Regions from separate parts of the Enterobacter sp. UPMP2060 genome, predicted to be linked through region 4. Evidence: predicted binding sites of a transcription regulator. Region 4 holds the regulator's gene; each other region holds the start of a gene.
The links. Region 4 encodes CRP, which controls carbon source genes, mostly activating them, when cyclic AMP is high. Its sites were predicted from a motif close to ATGTGANNNNNNTCACAT; they were not measured.
Positions count from the first base shown of each region.

Region 1: a site for CRP is predicted at 2,292-2,309, ahead of ACWKXN_RS05285 (sugar transporter). Genes of this name have one in related genera too.
Region 2: a site for CRP is predicted at 2,345-2,362, ahead of ACWKXN_RS17830 (PTS mannitol transporter subunit IICBA). Genes of this name have one in related genera too.
Region 3: a site for CRP is predicted at 2,878-2,895, ahead of ldtB (L,D-transpeptidase). Genes of this name have one in related genera too.

Region 1 covers NZ_JBSKJQ010000001.1:1,083,320-1,089,164, forward strand. The annotation lists gene marR (multiple antibiotic resistance transcriptional regulator MarR) at 1-55, opposite strand, end outside; gene ACWKXN_RS05280 (MarC family NAAT transporter) at 311-976, shown strand; gene ACWKXN_RS05285 (sugar transporter) at 1,020-2,216, opposite strand; gene ACWKXN_RS05290 (PhzF family phenazine biosynthesis protein) at 2,394-3,182, shown strand; gene ACWKXN_RS05295 (PhzF family phenazine biosynthesis protein) at 3,210-4,001, shown strand; gene ACWKXN_RS05300 (GNAT family N-acetyltransferase) at 4,086-4,568, shown strand; gene ptrR (putrescine utilization regulator PtrR) at 4,522-5,400, opposite strand; gene sad (succinate-semialdehyde dehydrogenase) at 5,499-5,845, shown strand, end outside.
Region 2 covers NZ_JBSKJQ010000010.1:81,698-87,542, forward strand. The annotation lists gene mtlD (mannitol-1-phosphate 5-dehydrogenase) at 1-197, opposite strand, end outside; gene ACWKXN_RS17830 (PTS mannitol transporter subunit IICBA) at 298-2,205, opposite strand; gene ACWKXN_RS17835 (DUF3302 domain-containing protein) at 2,865-3,221, shown strand; gene ACWKXN_RS17840 (HlyD family secretion protein) at 3,224-4,360, shown strand; gene ACWKXN_RS17845 (glutathione S-transferase) at 4,451-5,059, shown strand; gene selA (L-seryl-tRNA(Sec) selenium transferase) at 5,163-5,845, shown strand, end outside.
Region 3 covers NZ_JBSKJQ010000001.1:257,485-263,329, forward strand. The annotation lists gene ACWKXN_RS01300 (PTS sugar transporter subunit IIC) at 1-1,083, shown strand, start outside; gene ACWKXN_RS01305 (GntR family transcriptional regulator) at 1,099-1,815, shown strand; gene ldtB (L,D-transpeptidase) at 1,858-2,778, opposite strand; gene ACWKXN_RS01315 (ABC-F family ATPase) at 3,001-4,596, shown strand; gene ACWKXN_RS01320 (TIM-barrel domain-containing protein) at 4,688-5,845, opposite strand, start outside.
Region 4 covers NZ_JBSKJQ010000008.1:13,886-19,730, forward strand. The annotation lists gene ACWKXN_RS15895 (phosphoribulokinase) at 1-521, shown strand, start outside; gene ACWKXN_RS15900 (OsmC family protein) at 588-992, opposite strand; gene crp (cAMP-activated global transcriptional regulator CRP) at 1,304-1,936, shown strand; gene ACWKXN_RS15910 (YccS/YhfK family putative transporter) at 1,994-4,081, shown strand; gene argD (bifunctional acetylornithine/succinyldiaminopimelate transaminase) at 4,078-5,298, opposite strand; gene pabA (aminodeoxychorismate synthase component 2) at 5,386-5,845, opposite strand, start outside.

The DNA.
Region 1 (5,845 bases), on a different contig from region 4:
GAATAAGACGACCCAGCGGAACAACGTCGTTAAAGATATCACTGGTGCTTTTCACAATGGTTGCCCTGGCAAGTAGTTAGTCACGGCAGATATTATTGCTCAGGCAAGTATAAGTCAACTGAATGAGTCAGCCGATGCCACGAATTGCTAAAACGTTTCATGAACTTTTTTTGAGGTCTTTCAAATCATATAGATAACTGTCAGTTATCTTTCCAGGACGGAAATAATCGTTGCGTTGCACCCATGGCTCAATGTCACACTTTCACCCTATAATTGCTGTGTTAAATATGGATAAGGACAACAACGCACTATGTTGGATTTAATAAAAGCAATCAGCCTTGGGCTGGTGGTCTTGCTGCCGTTGGCTAACCCGTTAACGACGGTGGCGCTGTTCCTCGGTCTGGCAGGGAATATGAACAGCGCCGAGCGCAACCATCAGTCGATGATGGCCTCGGTGTATGTGTTTGCCATCATGATGGTGGCTTACTATGCCGGACAGGTGGTGATGAACACCTTCGGGATTTCCATCCCCGGCCTGCGTATCGCCGGGGGGCTGATTGTGGCCTTTATCGGTTTCCGCATGCTGTTCCCGGCGCAAAAAGCGCATGAGTCGCCGGAAGCGACCAGTAAATCGGAAGAGCTGGAAACCGAGCCGAGTGCGAATATCGCCTTTGTGCCGATTGCCATGCCGAGCACGGCGGGGCCGGGTACCATCGCGATGATCATCAGCTCCGCATCAACGGTGCGTGACAGCGCAACCTTCCCGGACTGGGTGCTGACGGTTGCACCACCGCTGATTTTTGCGATTATCGGGGTTATCGTGTGGGCGTCGCTGCGCAGTTCTGGGGCCATTATGCGCTGGGTAGGCAAGGGCGGTATCGAGGCGATTTCCCGTCTGATGGGCTTCCTGCTGGTCTGTATGGGCGTGCAGTTTATTATTAACGGCGTGCTGGAAATTATTAAGACCTATCATTGATGTGATTGCCGGGTAAGGCGAAGCCGCCACCCGGCAAGAAGGCTTACCCGTGCTGACCCTGTTCCTCCAGCGCCACCGGCCATTTACGGAAGATGAGCACTGACCAGACCAGCGCCACCAGGGCCGGAATGGCGCCCAGATAGCCAATCGCCGACATCGATACGTGCAGTATTACCTGATTTCCCACCAGCGCGCCCGCGCCAATCCCCAGATTGAAAATCCCTGAGAACAGCGACATGGCGACGTCCGTTGCATCCGGCGCCAGGGCCAGGACCTTCACCTGCATGCCCAGACCAATAATCATGATCGCCACGCCCCAGAACAGGCTGAGGATCGCCAGATGGCTTTCACTGCCTGCGGCAGGCATCAGCAGCAGCAGGCAGGCCAGCAGCAGACCGATAGCGCAGCTCACCAGCGTTGACGCATGCCGGTTACCCAGCTTACCGAACAGCACGCTGCCAATAATGCCCGCTCCGCCGAGGATCAACAGCAGGACGGTGGCAAAGTTGGCGCTAAAGCCCGCCACCACCTGCACAAAGGGTTCAATGTAGCTGTACGCCGTGTAATGGGCCGTCACCACAATGACGGTAAGCAGGTAGATACCCAGCAGCGCCGGGCGACGCATCAGCAGCGGCAGGCTTTTCAGCGAGCCGGAATGCTCGCTCGGCAGCGCGGGGAGCAGCTTAATCAGGCATACCAGCGTAACCAGCGCGCCCATACCAATGGCGAAGAACGTCGTACGCCAGCCGAAGTATTGCCCTACGATGCGGCCAATCGGCAGACCCAGCACCATCGCGAGTGCGGTACCGGTGGCAATCAGGCTCAGCGCCTGGGCGCGCTTACCCGCCGGAGCGAGTCGAATAGCCAGCGACGCGGTGATCGACCAGAACACCGCATGGGCAAAGGCAATGCCGATGCGGCTAATGACCAGCACCGTAAAATTCCACGCCATAAACGACAGAACATGGCTGGCGATGAACAGCACAAACAGGCCGATCAGCAGCCTGCGCCGCTCCATCTGGCTGGTCAGCAGCATAAACGGCAAGGACATCAGCGCCACAACCCAGGCGTAGATGGTCAACATAATGCCCACCTGCGCCGTTTCCATCTGGAAACTTTCAGCGATGTCAGACAACAGCCCAACCGGAACAAATTCTGTGGTGTTAAAAATAAACGCGGCGATGGCCAGCGTGACCACGCGTAGCCACGCAACCCTGCGGGAAACTGTGTTCGTTGTCATAGGGATGTCGGAGATTCGTTGCTGAAAAGAAGAGGAGACGATCTTAAAACGTCGAACGGCGAAAACTCAACCATTATGTGACGCAGATCTCAATATTTACCTTATGAAAGCGGTAGCCGGGAACGCCGTTTTCATTGAATATAAAAGAACAACACAATAAAAACAGGCGGTAAGACAATGCAGGAGATTGATTTTTATCTGGTAGATGCGTTCAGCGACACCTCGTTTGGCGGCAATCCGGCCGCCGTTTGCCCGCTCAAGGAATGGTTACCCGATGAGACCTTGCTGAAAATGGCGCAGCAGCATAATCAGTCGGAAACGGCTTTTTTCGTCTGCAGTAAAGGGGGCATTGAGCTACGCTGGTTTACCACGCTCACCGAAGTCAATCTCTGCGGCCACGCTACGCTTGCGGCCGCGCACGTGCTGTTTACCGAGCTGGATTACCCGGATTCGCGGATCCACTTTGAAACCGCCTCTGGCCGCCTCACCGTCAGCCGGGAGGGGGAGTGGATGACGCTGGACTTCCCGGCATGTCCAACCCATGAAGAGACACCCCCGCCGGAGATGCTCTCGGCGCTGGGTATTAACCGCTACGTTGAAGCCCGTAAAGGGCGCGCATGGCTGATCGTTCTGGAAAATCGCCAGCAGGTTGAAGCGCTTGCGCCACGCTTCTCGGCGATGACGCCGGGCGAGCATAAGGTGAGCGTTACGGCGCGCGGTGAGGGGAAATATGATTTTGTCAGCCGCTTTTTCTCACCGGGCGTTTCCGTCCCGGAAGACCCGGTCACCGGCTCCGCGCACACCATGTTGATCCCATACTGGAGCGAAAAGCTGGGCAAAACCACGATGTTTGCCCGTCAGGTTTCAGCGCGCGGCGGCGATGTGCGCTGTGAGCTGAAAGGTTCGCGCGTGCTGATGAGCGGGCAGGCCACGCTTTATCTGAAAGGCACAGTTTTTCTGCGCTAAAAACCCATAACAAGAGAGGAAGAGACAATGCAGGAAATTGATTTTTATCTGGTGGATGCCTTCAGCGATAAAACCTTTGGCGGCAACGCCGCAGCGGTATGTCCTCTGGAAGAGTGGCTGCCGGACGAAACGCTGCTCAAAATGGCGCAACAGCATAACCAGTCTGAGACCGCCTTTTTCGTGCGCACCGACGGCGGGTTTGAGCTGCGCTGGTTCACCACGCTGGATGAAATTAACCTGTGCGGTCACGCTACGCTTGCCGCATCGCACGTCATTTTCGAATACCTTGATTATCCGCATACCGAAATCACCTTCACCACGCGCTTCGTGGGCGAGCTGACCGTCAAGCGCAGCGGCGACTGGCTGACGCTGAACTTCCCCGCGTGGACGACGGAAGTCGTCGAAAACCCACCTGAGCTGCTGTTTAGCGCGCTGGGCATCACGGAGGCGAAAGAGGTGCGCGTCGGACGCGATTACATGGTGGTGCTGGAGAGCCAGCAGCAGGTGGAAGCGTTAACGCCGGATATTGGGGCCATGCTTCCGCTGGATAAAATGGTCTGCGTGACGGCGCCGGGAGAAGAATATGACTTCGTCAGCCGCTTCTTCTGCCCTGGCGAAGGGGTGCCGGAAGATCCCGTCACCGGATCCGCCCACAGCATGCTGATCCCTTACTGGAGCGAAAAGCTGGGCAAAACGTCACTCAATGCCCGCCAGGTGTCATACCGTGGCGGGGATCTGCGCTGCGAGTTGAAGGGCGACCGCGTGCTGATTGGCGGCCAGGCTACGCTGTACCTGAAAGGGCGAATCTTCCTGCGCTAGCTGAGTGACGCGCTATAAGTTAATACTATGAACCACCCCGGCAGGCCTGAGCTATGTTGATATAAAAACAGCAAGGAGCCTGCCATGTATTCCATTACCTCTGAATCTGCACGTCATCCGGACATTCTCAACCTGATCGCGGCGCTTGACCGCTATCAGAGCGAACTCTATCCCGCCGAAAGCAACCATCTGCTCGACCTGTCTGCGCTGCCGGAAGCCTCGCTGATCCTGATGGTCATTCGTGACCAGCAGCTGCACGCCGTAGGCTGCGGAGCCATCGTGCTCAACGGCGACGGAACGGGGGAGATGAAGCGGGTCTATATCGATCCGGCCCATCGCGGGCAGCATCTCGGCGAGACGCTGCTGGCCGCCCTGGAAGATGAGGCCCTGAGCCGCCATTGCCACACGGTAAGGCTGGAGACGGGCATCAAACAGCGCGCTGCGGTTCGCCTGTACGAGCAGTGCGGGTACGATTTGCGTCCGGCGTTTGCCCCGTACGCTGACGATCCGCTCAGCCTGTTTATGGAGAAGGCGCTGGTTGAAGACGTTCGTTTAGCAGCGCTATAAAAGCTACCAGCTGGCGGGTCATCGCTCCGCGCCGCCACACCAGCCAGGTTGTAAGCCAGCGCCAGTTTTCCGCCAGCGGCCAGGCTTCAACCTGATGATGTCCCGGCATACTCTCCAGCATCGAGCGCGGCATCAGCGCGATGCCCGCGCCCGCAATGACGCAGGCGAGCATGCCGTGATAGGACTCCATCTCATGAATGCGGCCGGGGGTGGCTCTGTCCGCATGAAACCAGCTTTCCAGATGTCGACGGTACGAGCAGTTCGCGCGAAAAGCGTAAACGTCGCTGCCGCTAACCTGCGTGGCGCGGGCGACCTCGGCGTGCCCGGCAGGCGTGACCAGCATCATCTCTTCCTGGTAGACCGGCATCCCCTCCAGCTCCGGGTGCGACAGCGGCCCGTCGACAAACGCGGCGCTGAGGGTTCCCTCCAGCACGCCATCAATCATCGTCCCGGAAGGCCCGGTAGATAGGGCAAACTGGATGCGCGGATAGCGCTGATTAAACTGCGCCAGCGTTTCGGGAATGCGCACCGCGGCGGTGCTTTCCAGCGCGCCGAGGGCAAATAGCCCCTGCGGCTCATCACCCGCGACGACCATGCGCGCTTCATCCACCAGGGCGAGGATCTGCCTGCTGTAGCGCAGAAAGTTATGCCCGGCGGGGGATAAGCGCAAACGCTGGTTCTCACGAATAAACAGCTCGACGCCAAGATCGGCTTCCAGCTGGCGGATGCGGGTCGTCAGGTTAGACGGCACGCGATGCACCTTCTGCGCCGCCTGGGTGATGCTGCCCGTCAGCGCGACGGCGTTAAACATTTCAAGCTGGGTTAGGTCCATAGCATTCTCGTTTCGTGAATAAGGTGGTTAGTATTATTCATTTTTAAGAAATAGCAGAGTGAGCCACAATGAATCAACCGAAATGCGTGGAGAACATCATGAAATATCCATCTGCTACACATGCCCTGTCCGTTAACCCGGCAACGGGGGAAACTCTTGCTGCTTATCCCTGGGCGACGCCGGAAGAGGTTGACCGCGCGATTGCTCAGTCTGACGCGGGGTATCGCCAGTGGCGACGCGAAAGCGTGTCCCACCGGGCGCAGAAGCTGCGGGATCTCGGCGCCGCGCTGCGAAACCGCGCGGAAGAGATGGCGCAGACGATCTCCCGTGAAATGGGGAAACCCATCCTGCAGGCGCGGGCGGAAGTGGCAAAATCCGCGGCTCTGTGCGACTGGTATGCCGGGCACGGCCCGGCGATGCTGCGTGCGGAGCCTACGCTGGTGGA
Region 2 (5,845 bases), on a different contig from region 4:
ACCGCGTTGACGCCGGATACCGTCTCAACCTGCTCGTTTTCACCGACTACATGGACCTGATAGCTATGACGCGCATTCAGGGCATCCAGGACCACCTGATTCACATCGGCGAATGTCAGCGTAATGCCCGCGTCTGCCAGCAGTTTACCGATAAAACCACGACCGATATTACCTGCGCCAAAATGTAATGCTTTCATAGTGTTAACCTTCATCAATGTTTTTACCCGAGAGGGCTGGGGTGAGGAACTTTTTCCCCTCACCCTAGCCCTCTCCCCCATGGGGGAGAGGGAAGAGGACTTATTTGTTAAGAAGTGCCAGGACTTCTTCCACGCTGGTGGTGCTCGCCAGACGCGCAATGACAGACTCATCGTCCAGCGCGTTGGTCAGGCTGGTAATCACCTGAATGTGCTCGTTGTTGCGAGCGGCGATACCAATCACCAGACGGGCGATGTCGTCTTCTTCTTCACCGAAGCGCACGCCCTGCGGATACTGACAGAATACGACGCCGGTTTTCAGGACGCGATCTTTCGCTTCAACCGTACCGTGCGGCACCGCGATGGATTCGCCCAGGTAGGTTGGCGTCAGTTTTTCGCGTTCCAGCATTGCGTCGACATATTCAGGCTGAACGTAGCCGCCTTTCACCAGCTGCTCGCCGGCAAAGCGAATCGCTTCTTCTTTGGTTGCTGCTGTGCGACCGAGGAAGATGTTTTCCGCACCCAGTTTGAACAGGTGGGCGTTGCTTTCGTCAAAGCTGTCCTGCAGGCTTGAGCGCACTTTCACTTCGTTGTCTTCGTGACGCTGCGCCGCAACCAGACGTTCGGTCAGGCTGGTGTACAGGCCGCTGTCGAGGAAGTTGGTCAGCGAGATGTGCTGTGCCTGCGGCACCTGGCGCATGGCGCGTTCGGTCAGGTCGCGGTGCGTGATGACCAGGTCAACGTCCGGCGGCAGGCTGTTAATGGCGCTGTTGGTGACGGAGATGTTGGTCAGACCCGCATCCTGCACTTTCTTACGCAGCACGCCTGCACCCATTGCGCTGGAACCCATACCGGCGTCACAGGCAACGATGATTTTACGCACGTGGCTCAGGTCGTTAGACACGTCGCCAGCCGCCAGCGGGGTCGCGCCTTTGGATTCGGCTTTCATGTCGTGCATACGACGGGTCGCCGCTTCAATATCGTCGTCTTCTTTCACTTTGCTGGTTTTCAGCAGGATAGAAGAGACCACGAAGGAGACTGCCATGGCTGCACAGATGGCCGCGATGTTCGCGAAGTACGCCCCTTTTGGCGTCATCGCCAGCACCGCCAGGATAGAACCCGGAGAAGCTGGAGACACCAGACCGCCGCCCAGCACGCTCAGGGTGAACACGCCGGTCATACCGCCAAGGATAACGGCCAGGATCAGGCGTGGGTTCATCAGCACGTACGGGAAGTAAATTTCGTGGATACCGCCCAGGAAGTGAATGATTGCCGCGCCGCCAGCAGACTGCTTAGCGCTGCCGCGACCAAAGAACATGTACGCCAGCAGTACGCCCATACCCGGGCCTGGGTTGGCTTCAATCAGGAAGAAGATAGACTTGCCGAGATCGTGAGACTGCTGAATACCCAGCGGCGAGAAGATACCGTGGTTGATGGCGTTGTTCAGGAACAGGATTTTCGCCGGTTCAACGAAGATAGACGCCAGCGGCAGCATGTCGTGCGCCACCATAAAGTTAACGCCTGCCGCCAGAATTTTAGACAGCACTTCAACCGCTGGGCCAATGCCGAGGAACGCCAGAATCGCGAGGATCATCCCGATGATGCCCGCAGAGAAGTTGTTCACCAGCATTTCGAAGCCGGATTTGATCTTACCATCAACCCAGACGTCGAATTTCTTAATCGCCCAGCCGCCCAGAGGACCGGCAATCATTGCACCGAGGAACATCGGCATATCCGCACCGACGATAACACCCATGGTCGTGATGGCACCCACTACGCCACCACGGTCACCGCCCACCAGACGACCACCGGTGAAACCGATGAGCAGCGGCAGGAGATAGGTAATCATTGGGCCAACAAGTTTCGCCAGCGTTTCGTTAGGCAACCACCCTGTCGGAATGAACAATGCAGTGATGATACCCCACGCGATAAACGCGCCGATATTTGGCATCACCATGTTGCTGAGGAAACGACCAAAGCTTTGAACTTTGATCTTGAAATCGGATGACATAAAACACCCCTTCTTCTGTTTACGCTTAGGCTTGCGGCCCGAGGTTTATTGTTAATGAGGCGGCAGAGGTAGCCGGGCCCTGTTCTGATGCTGTGAAATCTGGCACTGAATCGTTCAACTGTCCAGACAGCGAAAATTTGTGTGACGCACATCACGTAAAGGTAGGGGGTGTGGATGTCAATGAGGTGATCTTAGTCACAAAAAAGGTGGGCAAAAAAAATACGACGGCGAGGAATGCGGCAAAAACCACCCTTTTATGTGATGGTTGTCACGATTTGGTTTTGTGGGTTTGTTTCTGGATTGTGACTGATTTCACAAAATATTTTTATGCAGATTTCTCCGGCTGCGATCGGCGGCAAACTCTGCTTAGCGATTCGGCGCCAGGATGGCATAGCGCGACACGTTAAGCTAAAAAACCACTTTTGAAGTGTGGTATGGCGAAAAGTTAAAAGGTGGATTACGCTCATATTGTAAGGTTAAGTATATTATTATTCATGATATATTTTGACACGCTTATAAACTTGCACGGAGATATTATAAAAAACGATACTCCCCGGCTCTGAAATAACCAGTATACCTTCTGTATTTCAAAATAAATTAATTAGGTTGCGTACTGTTTTATTAATTAAATGAGTTGACGTTGTTTAAGTGAGGAGAATATGTTTCTCAACTATTTTGCGCTGGGCGTATTGATTTTTGTATTTCTGGTTCTCTTTTATGGAATCATCGCCATCCATGACATTCCTTATAATATGGCCAAAAAGCGAAACCATCCGCATGCCGATGCGATTCACACGGCAGGCTGGATTAGCCTGTTTACGCTCCATGCCATCTGGCCGTTCCTGTGGATATGGGCCACGCTGTACCGTGAAGATCGCGGCTGGGGGATGCAAAACCACATCACCAAGCCTGATGAGGTTCCGGGCATGGATGCGCTGGTCAAACGCGTGGCCGAATTAGAACAAAAGCTGGCCGCGGTACAGCCCGCCGCTGATAAGAACACGCTGGAGCGCTAATCATGGATCTGTTAATTATTTTGACCTATGTGGCATTTGCTTGGGTGATTTTTAAAATATTCCGTATTCCGGTAAACCAGTGGACGCTTGCCACCGCGACATTAGGCGGGGTGTTTATTGTTGCCGGACTTATTCTGTTAATGAACTATAACCATCCGTACACCTTTACGGCGCAAAAGGCGGTTATTTCTATTCCAATTACGCCGCAGGTTACCGGGGTGGTCAGTGAAGTGACCGATAAAAATAACCAGCTAATTAAAAAAGGCGAAGTGTTATTTAAACTGGATCCGGGCCGCTACCAGGCGCGCGTCGACAGACTCCAGGCCGACCTGGTGACCGCGACGCACAATATCGACAATCTGAAAGCGCAGCTTTCGGAAGCGGTCGCCAATACCACCCGCGTGTCGGCTGAACGCGATCGTCTGTTTAAAGATTATCAGCGCTACCTGAAAGGCAGCCAGGCAAAGGTGAATCCGTTTTCTGAAAGCGATATCGACAACGCGCGGCAAAATTATCTCGCACAGGATGCGATGGTGAAAGGCTCCGTTGCCGAACAGACGCAGATTCAAAGCCAGCTGGACAGCATGGTGAACGGCGAACAGTCGCAGATTGCCTCCTTACGCGCGCAGCTTGCTGAAGCGAAATACAACCTGGATCAGACCGTGGTCCGTGCGCCAAGCGATGGCTATATCACCCAGGTGCTGATCCGTCCGGGGACGTACGCCGCCGCGCTGCCGCTGCGTCCGGTGATGGTCTTTATTCCTGAACAGAAGCGTCAGATCGTGGCCCAGTTCCGTCAGAACTCGTTGTTGCGTCTGAAGCCGGGCGATGAAGCGGAGGTGGTGTTTAACGCGCTGCCGGGCCAGGTGTTTACCGGTAAACTCACCAGTATTCTGCCGGTGGTGCCGGGAGGCTCCTATCAGGCGCAGGGCGCGCTGCAGTCGCTGACGGTGGTGCCGGGAACGGACGGCGTGTTGGGTACGATTGAGCTGGATCCGAATGCGGAGGTCGATGCGCTGCCAGACGGTATCTATGCCCAGGTGGCGGTCTACTCGGACCATTTCGCCCACGTCTCGGTGATGCGTAAAGTATTGCTGCGTATGACCAGCTGGATGCACTACCTCTATCTCGATCACTAATCCTTCCAGGGCAGGAATGCGACACGCATACCTGCCCTTTTTTCATCGCTTGATCCATACTGACTTTTTTCCGGCATCAAGGATCAGGCAATGAAACTCATCGGTAGCTACACCAGTCCCTTCGTGCGAAAAATCTCGATTCTCCTGCTGGAGAAAGGGATTGAATTTGAATTCATCAATGAACAGCCCTACAACGCTGAAAACGGCGTCGCGCAGTACAACCCGCTGGGGAAAGTCCCGGCGCTGGTGACGGACGAGGGCGAATACTGGTTCGATTCCCCGATTATTGCGGAGTATATCGAGCTGCTGGGCGTTGCCCCGGCAATGCTGCCGGCTGACCCAAAAGCGGCGCTGGCGGTGAAGCAAGTCGAAGCCCTGGCCGATGGCATTATGGATGCGGCGTTAACCTCCGTGCGTGAGCAGGCCAGGCCCGCCGCCCAGCAGTCGGAAACGGAACTGTTACGCCAGCGGGAAAAAATTAGCCGTAGCCTGGACAGGTGCGAACAGCTTATCCGGGAGGGAAAGATTCAAACCGACAGCCTGAACCTGGCAACTATCGCTATCGCCTGCGCCATCGGCTATCTCAACTTCCGCCGGGTTTCCCCTGGCTGGTGCGTCGACCGTCCGCTGCTGGTGAAACTGGCAGACACGCTTTTTAGCCGCGAGAGCTTTGCCCGGACAGAACCGCCAAAGGCTTGACGCGGGTTATAACACTTCGGCGTCGGAGGCGGTACAATCCCTCCACATGTTAACTCCCTCTCCCGTCGGGAGGGGGGAAGATATTTACTCGCCAGGCGCTTTCATGACTACTCATCATTCGCTGTACAGCCAGATCCCCGCTACCGACCGTCTCCTTCGCGAGCCCCGCATTCATGCTGCCGTTGAGCGCTTCGGCCATACCGCGACGGTGGAGATGTTACGCCTGCTTCAGGACGAAGCCCGATGCGCTATTCAGGCAGAAAACGCCTTGCCCGACTGGTGCGCGGCGTGGGAGCAGGAAGTTGAGCACCGGCTGGATGAGAAAGCGCAAAGCGCATTACGCCCGGTGATTAACCTGACCGGTACCGTGCTCCATACCAACCTGGGCCGCGCGCAGCAGGCGGAAGAGGCGGTTGCGGCGGTTGTACAGGCCATGCGGGCGCCCGTGACGCTGGAGTACGATCTGGACGGCGCCGGTCGCGGGCATCGTGACCGGGCGCTGGCGGACCTGCTGTGCCAGCTGACCGGCGCGGAAGATGCCTGCATTGTGAATAACAACGCCGCAGCGGTACTGCTGATGCTGGCGGCGACTGCCAGCGGCAAAGAGGTGGTGGTTTCCCGCGGCGAGCTGGTGGAGATTGGCGGGGCGTTTCGTATTCCGGACGTGATGCGCCAGGCGGGCTGCACGCTGCATGAAGTGGGCACTACTAACCGTACCCATGCGAAAGATTATCGCGCGGCGGTGAATGAAAATACCGCCCTGCTGATGAAGGTTCACACCAGCAA
Region 3 (5,845 bases), on a different contig from region 4:
ACGCTGAACATCGCCGCGCTGCTGCTGGCTCCGATGATTGCCTGGTCGCTGGCGCGCAACAAAGATTTCGACAATCCGGTCTCGGCAGTGGTTATCGCCGTCAGCAGCTTCATCATCATGATGCCGATGCGCCTGCAGATTACGCCCGTCGGCAGCGATGCCGCGGTGAACGTCACCCAGGTGCTGACGTTCACCAATATTGGCTCAACCGGGATTTTCGCCGGGGTGCTGATCGGGCTGCTCTCAACGGAACTGTTTATCGCCATTTCGCGGCTGAAGGCGCTGAACATTTCCCTCGGGGAAAACGTGCCTCCGGCGGTGAGCAAATCCTTTACCGCGCTGATCCCGACCATCCTCACGCTCTCCCTGTTCGCGGTGCTGGCGGCGATACTGGCAAACGTGCTGCACACGGACCTGATCCATCTTATTACCACCTTTATCCAGCAGCCGCTGCGGCTGATCAACACCAGCCTGCCGGGGACGATTTTCATCTACAGCTTCGGTAACTTCCTGTTCACGCTCGGTATTCATCAGTCAGTCGTTAACAGCGTGGTGCTGGAGCCGTTCCTGCTGATCAACACCAACGAGAACATGCTGGCTTTCGCCAACGGTCAGCCCATCCCGCATATCATCAACAACATCTTCGTGCCGACGTTTGGCATGGTGGGCGGCACGGGCAGCACGATATCGCTGCTGATTGCTATCTTTATCTTCTCCCGACAAAAATCGGCGAAGCAGGTGGCGCGTCTGTCGCTGGCGCCCGGTCTGTTCAACATCAACGAGCCGGTGATTTTCGGCCTGCCGATCGTGTTTAACCTGCCGCTGATGATCCCGTTTGTGCTGCTGCCCGCCATCGGCATTTACTTCGCCTGGCTCTGTACCACGCTGGGGTTAATGTCGCGCTGCGTGGTGATGATCCCGTGGACCACGCCGCCCATTCTCAGCGCCTGGCTGGCCACGGCAGGGGACTGGCGGGCGGTGGTGGTGCAGTTGGCAATCATCGTATTTGGTGTATTCTTCTACCTGCCTTTCCTCAAGATTGCCGAGAGAGTGGCGTTGAAAAACAGCGGGATAGAAAACTAACTGAAAGGAAGGACGATGGCGGCGAAGTACATCACCATAGCGCGGGAAATTAAGAAACGCATTATCAGCCAGCAGTACGCCGCCAATGAACCCCTGCCGGACCAGTTTGCGCTGGCGGCGGAGTTCAACTCCAGCCGGATGACCATTCAGCAGGCGATGCGCCAGCTGATCGTCGAAGGTCTGGTCTATACCCGCCAGGGCCAGGGCACGTTCATCCGCAAAAACTTCCTTCAGCTCTCGCAGTGGGACCTCTCCGGCAGCGACTACTTTGGCGCGACCAAAACCTGGGCGCATCTGGGCACGGTGACCAGCCGGGTAGTGCATTTCGAGCTGCGCTTCCCGAACGAAAAAGAGCAGGCGTCGCTGATGATTAACGCCGATGCGCCGATCTATGACTTCATTCGCCTCCGTTTGCTGAACGGCGAACCGATGTCGCTGGATTCCACGGTGATGCCGATGAATCTGGTGCCGGGCCTGACGAAAAACCATCTTGAAGGTTCAGTGTTCCAGTACGTGCAGGAGACGCTGGGGCTGAAAATTATGGGGTCGTATCGAGTTGTGCGGGCGCTTAAGCCCAACGCGCTGGACAGGGAGCATCTGGTCTGCGAGCAGACCGATCCCGTACTGGAAGTGGAGCAGGTGATTTATCTGGAGGACGGCACGCCGCTGGAGTATGCCCACTGCCACTATCGGTACGACCACGGCGGGATCGTGATCGTGAATAACGGATAAAAAAAAGCGGGCAACGAGGCCCGCTTTTTTAATGCTTCGCTATCAGTTCAAACGCACCGGCATACCGGAGCGGTTCTGCACGGCCTGGTCAACAATCGCCGTTTCTACGTCTGGCTGAGAAGTCACCGCCTGCACCGCGCTGTTCAGCGTAACAGGGACGATTTCGTTGTTGTTGATCTGGTCTTCGCTGGTGGACAGCGGGTTGTGCACTTCGATGTAGCGGCTGCCGTCTGGCTCAGAGGTCGCCTTCACCGGTTCGTTGATGAACTGCACGCGCGTACCGACCGGCACGTTTTCGAACAGGAATTTGATGTCGTCGTTACGCAGGCGCACGCAGCCGTGGCTTACGCGCAGGCCGATACCGAAGTTGGCGTTGGTACCGTGGATAGCGTAAAGACGACCAATGTACAGCGCGTACAGACCCATTGGGTTATCCGGGCCTGCCGGTACAACGGCTGGCAGCGGTTCGCCCGCAGCGATGTATTCCGCGTGCATTTTGGCAGTCGGCGTCCAGGTTGGGCCCGCTTTCTTACGCTCAACTTTGGTGGTCCAGTTCATTGGGGTGTCTTTACCCAGCTGGCCGATACCGATTGGCAGCACGATAACGGTGTTGGTGCCTTTCGGGTAGTAATACAGACGCATTTCGGCGCTGTTAATCACGATACCTTCATGAACGGTATCCGGCAGGATCAGCTGCTGAGGGATATTCAGCACGGTGCCCGCTTTCGGCAGATACGGGTCAACGCCCGGGTTCGCTTCCAGCATGTTAGACAGGCCCAGCTGGTACTGCGCAGCGAAATACTCCAGTGGCTGAGAGTTACCTTCTGGTACCGTCACAACCTGGTTCTGGCCTACCAGACGGCTACCGTCTGTTGGCAGGGGATACGTCACCGCAGACGCGGTCTTACAAAAACCTACTACGGCTAACGCCGCCGCAAAAAGCGTTGTTAATTTCATGTTCATGTTGTGCGAGGTATCTAAGCCATTCTGGCGATGAGTTGATAAGTCTGAATCTGTGATGGGAGCGCATTATATGTGCATTCCCGCTAACAGGGAATTCAGATGTGTACGAAATCACATTTTTTTCGATTTTGTTAAAGTTTAGTGGATTGCCGCAACACGGGATCTCAATTCGGAATTGTGGCATAATGCCGTGTTTATCACACTTTTCGCAGGAATCTCCCCGTGTTAGTTACCAGCAACGTCACTATGCAGTTTGGCAGTAAGCCGCTGTTCGAAAACATTTCCGTCAAATTTGGCGGCGGCAACCGTTACGGCCTGATTGGTGCCAACGGTAGCGGAAAATCCACCTTTATGAAGATCCTCGGCGGTGACCTGGAGCCGACGCTCGGTAACGTATCGCTCGACCCTAACGAGCGTATCGGTAAGCTGCGTCAGGATCAGTTCGCCTTCGAAGAGTTCACCGTGCTCGACACCGTGATCATGGGGCATGGGGAACTGTGGGAAGTGAAGCAGGAGCGCGATCGCATCTACGCGCTGGCCGAAATGAGCGAAGAAGACGGCTATAAAGTAGCCGATCTGGAAACGCAGTACGGCGAGATGGACGGCTACTCTGCGGAAGCGCGCGCGGGCGAGCTGCTGCTCGGCGTGGGTATTCCTGTTGAACAACATTACGGCCCGATGAGCGAAGTTGCGCCAGGCTGGAAGCTGCGCGTGCTGCTGGCACAGGCGCTGTTCTCTAACCCGGACATCCTGCTGCTCGACGAACCGACGAACAACCTGGACATCGACACCATCCGCTGGCTGGAGCAGACGCTGAACGATCGCGACAGCACCATGATCATCATTTCGCACGACCGTCACTTCCTGAACATGGTCTGTACGCACATGGCGGATCTGGACTACGGCGAGCTGCGCGTTTATCCGGGCAACTATGACGAGTACATGACGGCGGCCACCCAGGCGCGTGAACGTCTGCTGGCGGATAACGCCAAGAAGAAAGCGCAGATTGCTGACCTGCAGTCCTTCGTCAGCCGCTTTAGCGCCAACGCCTCTAAGTCGCGTCAGGCGACCTCGCGTGCGCGTCAGATCGACAAAATCAAGCTGGACGAAGTCAAAGCCTCCAGCCGTCAGAACCCGTTCATCCGCTTCGAGCAGGACAAGAAGCTGTTCCGTAACGCGCTGGAAGTGGAAGCCCTTGAAAAAGGCTTTGAGAACGGTCCGCTGTTTAAAAAATTCAACCTGCTGCTGGAAGTGGGCGAGAAGATTGCCATCCTCGGTGCCAACGGCGTGGGTAAATCCACCATGCTGAAAACCCTGGTCGGCGAACTGCAGCCGGATAACGGCACCGTGAAGTGGTCTGAAAACGCGCAGATTGGCTACTACGCGCAGGACCATGAATATGAGTTCGAAAACGACCTCACCGTCTTCGACTGGATGAGCCAGTGGAAGCAGGAAGGCGACGACGAGCAGGCGGTGCGCAGCATCCTGGGTCGTCTGCTTTTCAGCCAGGACGACATCAAAAAGCCGGCTAAGGTGCTCTCCGGTGGTGAGAAGGGCCGCATGCTGTTCGGCAAGCTGATGATGGAAAAACCAAACATCCTGGTGATGGACGAACCGACCAACCACCTGGACATGGAATCTATCGAATCCCTGAACATGGCGCTGGAGATGTATCAGGGTACCCTGATCTTCGTCTCTCACGACCGTGAGTTCGTCAGCTCGCTGGCGACCCGCGTGATCGAAATTACGCCAGAGCGCGTGGTGGACTTCACCGGTAATTACGAAGATTACCTGCGCAGTAAAGGTATCGAGAACTAAAAAAAAGCCGGGTGGCGGCTTCGCCTTACCCGGCCTACGTTCTGTTCCCTCTCCCCGTGGGAGAGGGTTAGGGTGAGGGCATCAGGCCGCACTAGACCACCCACTCGCCCCCTTCGACCCCGTTCACCAGCAGCGTACGTTTTTCCCCTGCAGGCAGCGACACCTTAAGCGATTTCCACGCCGGACGATAATCCCCGCGCGCGTTGACCTTCAGGTTGATGGTTGCGCCGTCGCACACCATTTCCCACTCCACCCACAGCGCGTTGCCGTTCTGGTAGCCCCAGCTTTCGCCGTCGTCTTCAAACAGCATTCCGGTGGTCGTGCCGACGCCCTTCACCGGGAACAGCTTCAGCTCGCGGGTCGTATCGTTTTCGGCACTCACATGCGTAATGCGTTCGCTCAGCGGCAGAGCGGCACCGGCGCGCACCAGCAGCGGCAGTTTTTCCAGCGGCGCGTCGAGGACGATTGACTGGCCGCCCGCATACCACGCGTGGGTGTAAAAATCATACCAGCCGGTGGCGTTATCCGGCAGCCAGACGCGGCGCTCGCGCTGCCCGGCTTCGACGACGCTGGCGACCAGCAGGTCGCGGCCCAGCAGGAAGTCATCGCACTCCTCAAACGTCTGCGCATCATGCTCGTGATCGAGGAAGGTCGGGCGCAGCATCGGCTCGTCGTCGGCGTGCGCCTGCCAGAGCAGGGTATAGAGGTACGGCAGCAGGCGGTAGCGCAGCTCAACCGCGCCGCGAATGGCTGGCGTGACGCCCGGGTACATCCACGGCTCGTTCACGGTGTGGTCATCGTTCCACGAGTGAATGGTAAAGCGCGGGTGCATCACGCCGTTCTGCACCCAGCGCACGAACAGCTCGGCGTCTGGCTTGTCGCCGGAGAAACCGCCGACGTCGTGACCGACGTTGAACAGACCGGACAGGCTCATGCCCAGACCCATGCGGATGTTATAGCGCAGGGTGTCCCAGCTGGTGCGGTTGTCGCCGCTCCAGGTCTGAACGTAGCGCTGCATCCCGGCGCAGCCGGAGCGGGAGATCAGGTACGGACGTTTTTCCGGCGCGAAACGCTGCTGCGCTTCCAGCGAGGCGCGCATCATCAGCAGCGGCATCACCGGGCGAATGTGCTTGATGGCGATCTCTTTGCCGAAGCCAAAGCAGCGCGCCTCCCCGTCCCACACTTCATATTCGTTGTTGTCGTTCCAGGTGGAGTCGATGCCCATCTCCAGCAGCTGCGTGGTCACGCC
Region 4 (5,845 bases):
GGCAGCCGCTGCCGGAACCCACCGACGTCCTGTTTTACGAAGGATTGCACGGCGGCGTGGTCACCCCTCAACACGACGTGGCGCGCCACGTGGATCTGCTGGTCGGCGTGGTCCCTATCGTTAACCTGGAGTGGATCCAGAAGCTGACGCGCGACATGAGCGAGCGCGGCCATTCGCGAGAGGCGGTGATGGACTCCGTGGTGCGCTCCATGGAGGATTACATTAACTTCCTGACGCCGCAGTTCTCCCGCACCCATATCAACTTCCAGCGCGTGCCGACGGTGGACACCTCGAACCCGTTTGCCGCTAAAAGCATCCCGTCGCTGGATGAGAGCTTTGTGGTGATCCATTTCCGCAATCTCGAAGGCATTGATTACCCTTGGCTGCTGGCAATGCTGCAGGGCTCGTTTATTTCGCACATGAATACGTTAGTCGTGCCGGGCGGAAAAATGGGGCTGGCGATGGAGCTCATCATGACGCCGCTGGTGGAGCGACTGATGGAAGGGAAGCAGATCGCGTGAGCATGTTCCCTCTCCCTGTGGGAGAGGGTTAGGGTGAGGGCATCAACACGCACGATGCCCCATCAATCACGCCTCGATCACTTCATACGAATGCGTGATTTTTACCGCTTTCTCCAGCATTAACGCCACCGAGCAGTACTTTTCCGCAGACAGGTCCACCGCACGCGAGACCGCCGCGTCTTTCAGCTCTTTACCGGTGACCACAAAGTGCAGGTTAATATGGGTGAACAGGCGTGGCGCCTCTTCGCGACGCTCTGACGTGAGTTTAACCTCACAATCCGTCACGTCATGACGTCCTTTTTGCAGAATCGACACCACATCAATTGCGCTGCATCCGCCTGCCGCCATCAGCACCATTTCCATTGGGCTGGGTGCTTTATCGCCGGAGTTACCGTCCATCAAAATCTGGTGTCCTGACGCGGACTCGCCCAGGAACGTTAAACCTTCAACCCATTTCACGCGCGCTTGCATATTCATTAACTCCAACGTTGCATTTTTGGTGACAGATTACGTGTGCGTTACATTTATCGCAATGGAAGGCGACCTGCATCATGCTGAAGCGAGACACCAGGAGACACGCGGCGAAAGCTATGCTAAAACACTCAGGATGCTACAGTAATACATTGACGTTACACGTGTATGCAGAGGACATCAAACTTTACTGGCTGCGAAACGTTACGGTAGCCGACTTCCCAGGGTATGGGTAAGAATTCGATTGCAACCCCAGAGTCCGGATGCATCTGATGACTCTGGTGACAGCTTATAACAGAGGATAACAGCGCATGGTGCTTGGCAAACCGCAAACAGACCCGACTCTCGAATGGTTCTTGTCTCATTGCCACATTCATAAGTACCCATCGAAGAGCACGCTGATTCACCAGGGTGAAAAAGCGGAAACGTTGTATTACATCGTTAAAGGCTCGGTGGCAGTGCTGATCAAAGATGAAGAAGGGAAAGAGATGATCCTTTCTTATCTGAACCAGGGCGATTTCATCGGTGAACTGGGCCTGTTTGAAGAGGGCCAGGAACGTAGCGCCTGGGTTCGAGCAAAGACAGCATGTGAAGTGGCTGAAATTTCTTACAAGAAGTTCCGTCAGCTGATTCAGGTTAACCCTGACATCCTGATGCGTCTTTCTTCCCAGATGGCGCGCCGTCTGCAGGTCACGTCAGAGAAAGTGGGTAACCTCGCCTTCCTGGACGTTACCGGCCGTATCGCACAAACTCTGCTGAACCTGGCGAAACAGCCAGACGCCATGACCCACCCGGACGGCATGCAAATTAAAATTACCCGTCAGGAAATTGGTCAGATCGTCGGTTGCTCCCGTGAAACAGTGGGCCGTATCCTGAAAATGCTGGAAGATCAAAACCTGATCTCCGCCCACGGTAAAACCATCGTGGTCTACGGAACGCGTTAATTCCGCTTAAACGGCGTGCCATCGCAAGGTGTCACGCCGTTTTTGTCTCTATTCCCCATGTGGCGCAGGCTGATCTATCACCCGGAAGTTAACTACGCACTGCGGCAAACGCTGGTGTTGTGTCTTCCTGTGGCCATAGGCCTGATCCTCGGACATCTTCAACAAGGCCTGCTGTTTTCCCTCGTGCCCGCCTGCTGCAACATTGCCGGTCTGGACACGCCGCATAAGCGCTTTTTCAAACGCCTGATTATCGGTGGCTGCCTGTTTGCCGGGTGTAGCCTCGCCGTACAACTCCTGCTTGCCCGGGATATCCCGCTGCCGCTGATCCTGACCGTGCTGGCGATGACGCTCGGCGTCACGGCGGAAATCAGTTCGCTGCACGCCCGCCTGCTTCCCGCCTCGCTGATTGCGGCCATTTTCACGCTGAGCCTCGCCGGGAACATGCCGGTGTGGGAGCCGCTGCTGATCTACGCCCTGGGGACATTATGGTACGGGCTGTTTAACTGGTTTTGGTTCTGGCTGTGGCGGGAGCAGCCGCTGCGTGAATCCCTGAGCCTGCTCTATGTGCAGCTTGCGGATTACTGCGAAGCCAAATACACCCTGCTCACCCAGCATACCGACCCGGAAAAATCCTTACCGCCGCTGCTGACGCGCCAGCAGAAGGTGGTGGATCTCATAAGCCAGTGCTATCAGCAGCTGCATATGCTCGCCGCCAACAAGAACCACGAGTACAAGCGGCTGCTGCGCACCTTCCAGGTCGGGCTGGATCTACAGGAGCATATCTCCGTAAGCCTTCACCACCCGCAGGAGGTGCAAAAGCTGGTCGAGCGCAGCCACGCCGAAGCGGTGATCCGCTGGAACGCGCAGACCGTATCGGCACGTCTGCGGATCCTGGCCGATGATATTCTCTACCACCGCTACCCGACGCGCTTTAACATGGAAAAACAGCTGGGCGCGCTGGAGAAAATCGCCCGCCAGCATCCCGATAACCCGGTCGGCCAGTTTGCCGCCTGGCACTTCAGCCGCATCGCCCGCGTGTTGCGCACCCAGCGCCCGCTTTATCCCCGCGACCTGATGGCGGATAAGCAAAAACGGCTTCCGCTATTGCCCGCGCTCAAAAGCTATCTTTCTCTTAAATCGTCCGCTCTGCGCAACGCCGCAAGGATTAGCGTGATGCTCAGTACCGCCAGCCTGATGGGCATGGCGCTGCACCTGCCGAAACCGTACTGGATCTTAATGACCGTGCTGTTTGTCACCCAGAACGGCTACGGCGCCACGCGGGTGCGTATTCTGCATCGGGCTGGCGGAACGCTGGCCGGGCTGATCATTGCAGGCGTGACGCTGCACTTCCACGTGCCGGAAGGCTATACCCTGGCAGGGATGCTGGCGATTACGCTGGTGAGCTACCTGATTATCCGCAAAAACTACGGCTGGGCGATGGTGGGCTTTACGGTGACGGCGGTATATACGCTGCAGTTGCTCACGCTCAATGGCGAACAGTTTATTGTCGCGAGGCTGATTGATACCCTGATCGGCTGCCTGATTGCCTTTGGCGGCATGGTCTGGCTGTGGCCGCAGTGGCAGAGCGGGCTGCTGAGGCAGAACGCCCACGACGCGCTGGAAGCCGACCAGCAGGCTATTCGCCTGATCCTGAGCGACGACCCGCAGCCCTCCCCGCTGGCCTATCAGCGGATGAAGGTCAACCAGGCGCACAACGCCCTGTTTAACTCGCTCAACCAGGCGATGCAGGAGCCAGGCTTTAACTCGCACTATCTGGCAGACATGAAGCTCTGGGTGACGCACAGCCAGTTTATCGTCGAGCATATTAACGCCATGACCACGCTGGCGCGCGAGCACACGATGCTAACGCCGGATCTGGCGCAGCGCTATTTGCAGTCATGTGAAATTGCGTTGCAGAGGTGCCAGCAGCGTCTGGAGTATGACGCGCCGGGCGAGTCGGGCGACTCAAATATTCTGGAAGCGCCGGAGACGTTAACCCACGGGCCAATGAGCACCCTGGAGCAGCATTTACAGCGCGTTCTGGGGCATCTGAACACCATGCACACCATTTCGTCGGTGGCATGGCGTCAGCGTCCGCATCACGGCATTTGGTTAACGCGCCGGCTAAAGCGAACCGAGTATTAGCCTTTTACTATCTTCTCGACCGCCGCGGCAAAGCGGGTTAAACCGTCTTCGATGTCTTTGTCTTCTACCACCAGCGACGGCGCAAAGCGCATCACGTCAGGCCCGGCATTAAGCACCATCACCCCTTCGTGGGCGGCGGCGTGCAGGAAGTCGCGCGCCCGGCCTTTGTACTGCGGCTTCAGCTCGGCGCCAATCAACAGCCCCATCCCGCGAATTTCGCTGAACACATCGTACTGCTCATCAATCTTTTGCAGGTGTTTTACGAAAAGCTCGCGCTTCGCGCTCACGGCGTTCAACACCTCCGGCGTGTTGATAATGTCGAATGCGGCACCCGCCACGGCGCTCGCCAGCGGGTTACCGCCGTAGGTGGAACCATGAGAACCGACGTGGAACGCGGAGGCGATCTCCTGCGTCGTCAGTACCGCACTCACCGGGAAACCGCCGCCGAGCGCTTTGGCGCTGGTCAGAATATCCGGCGTCACGCCGTAGTGCATATAAGCGAACAGATCGCCGGTACGCCCCATCCCGCACTGCACTTCATCAAAGACCAGCAGCGCCTGATGCTCGTCGCACAGCGCGCGCAGCCCTTTCAGGAATTCCGGGGTTGCCGCCGTCACGCCGCCTTCCCCCTGGATCGGCTCGACAACAACGGCGCAGGTATGGTCGTCCATGACCGCTTTCACCGCGTGCAGATCGTTAAACGGCACGTGGACAATGTCGGCCGGTTTCGGGCCAAACCCGTCGGAATACTTCGGCTGGCCGCCAACGGAGACGGTAAAGAAGGAGCGTCCGTGGAAGGCATTGTGGAAGGCGATGATTTTGGTTTTGTACGGGCTGTGGCGCGTTGTCGCGTAGTAGCGCGCCAGCTTAAACGCAGTTTCGTTGGCTTCAGTGCCGGAGTTCATAAACAGCACGCGCTCGGCAAAGGTCGCATCGATGATCTTGCGGCCCAGGCGCAGCGCTGGTTCGTTGGTGAACACATTGCTGGTATGCCACAGGGTTTCGCCCTGGGTTTTCAGCGCCTCAACCAGCGCGGGATGGCAATGACCCAGCGCCGTGACCGCAATACCGCCCGCGAAATCCACATACTCTTTACCCTGCTGATCCCAGACGCGGCTGCCTTTTCCCTTCACCGGGATAAACTCAGCCGGTGCATAAATCGGCAGGATCACTTCATCAAATGTCGCGCGGGTAATTGCTGGTTGTTCAGTTGCCATGTCATGACCATCCATTTTTATGTCACAGTGATTGTGAAAATATAATCACAAAATATGCATAAAAAATCACAGCAAGGCAACAGATATTCAGCGATTGAGGAAATTTGCCAGCAGCGCGTGCCCCTGCTCGCTGAGGATGCTTTCCGGGTGGAACTGCACGCCTTCGAGGTCCCATTCGCGGTGGCGAATCCCCATGATCTCCTGCGTATCGCTCCAGGCGGTCACCTCAAAGCAGTCGGGCAGGGTCGACGGGTCAATCACCAGGGAATGGTAGCGCGTCACGGTTAACGAGTTATTGAGCCCCGTGAATACCCCGGTGCCGGCGTGGGTGACCGGAGAGGTTTTACCGTGCATCACTTTCGCGGCGCGCACGATGGTGGCACCAAACGCCTGAGCAATCGCCTGATGGCCCAGGCAGACACCCAGTATCGGCAGCTTGCCGGCAAAGTGCTGGATCACATCCAGAGAAATACCCGATTCCGACGGCGTACACGGCCCCGGAGAAATCACGATTTTCTGCGGAGCCAGCGTCCCGATATCGGCCAGT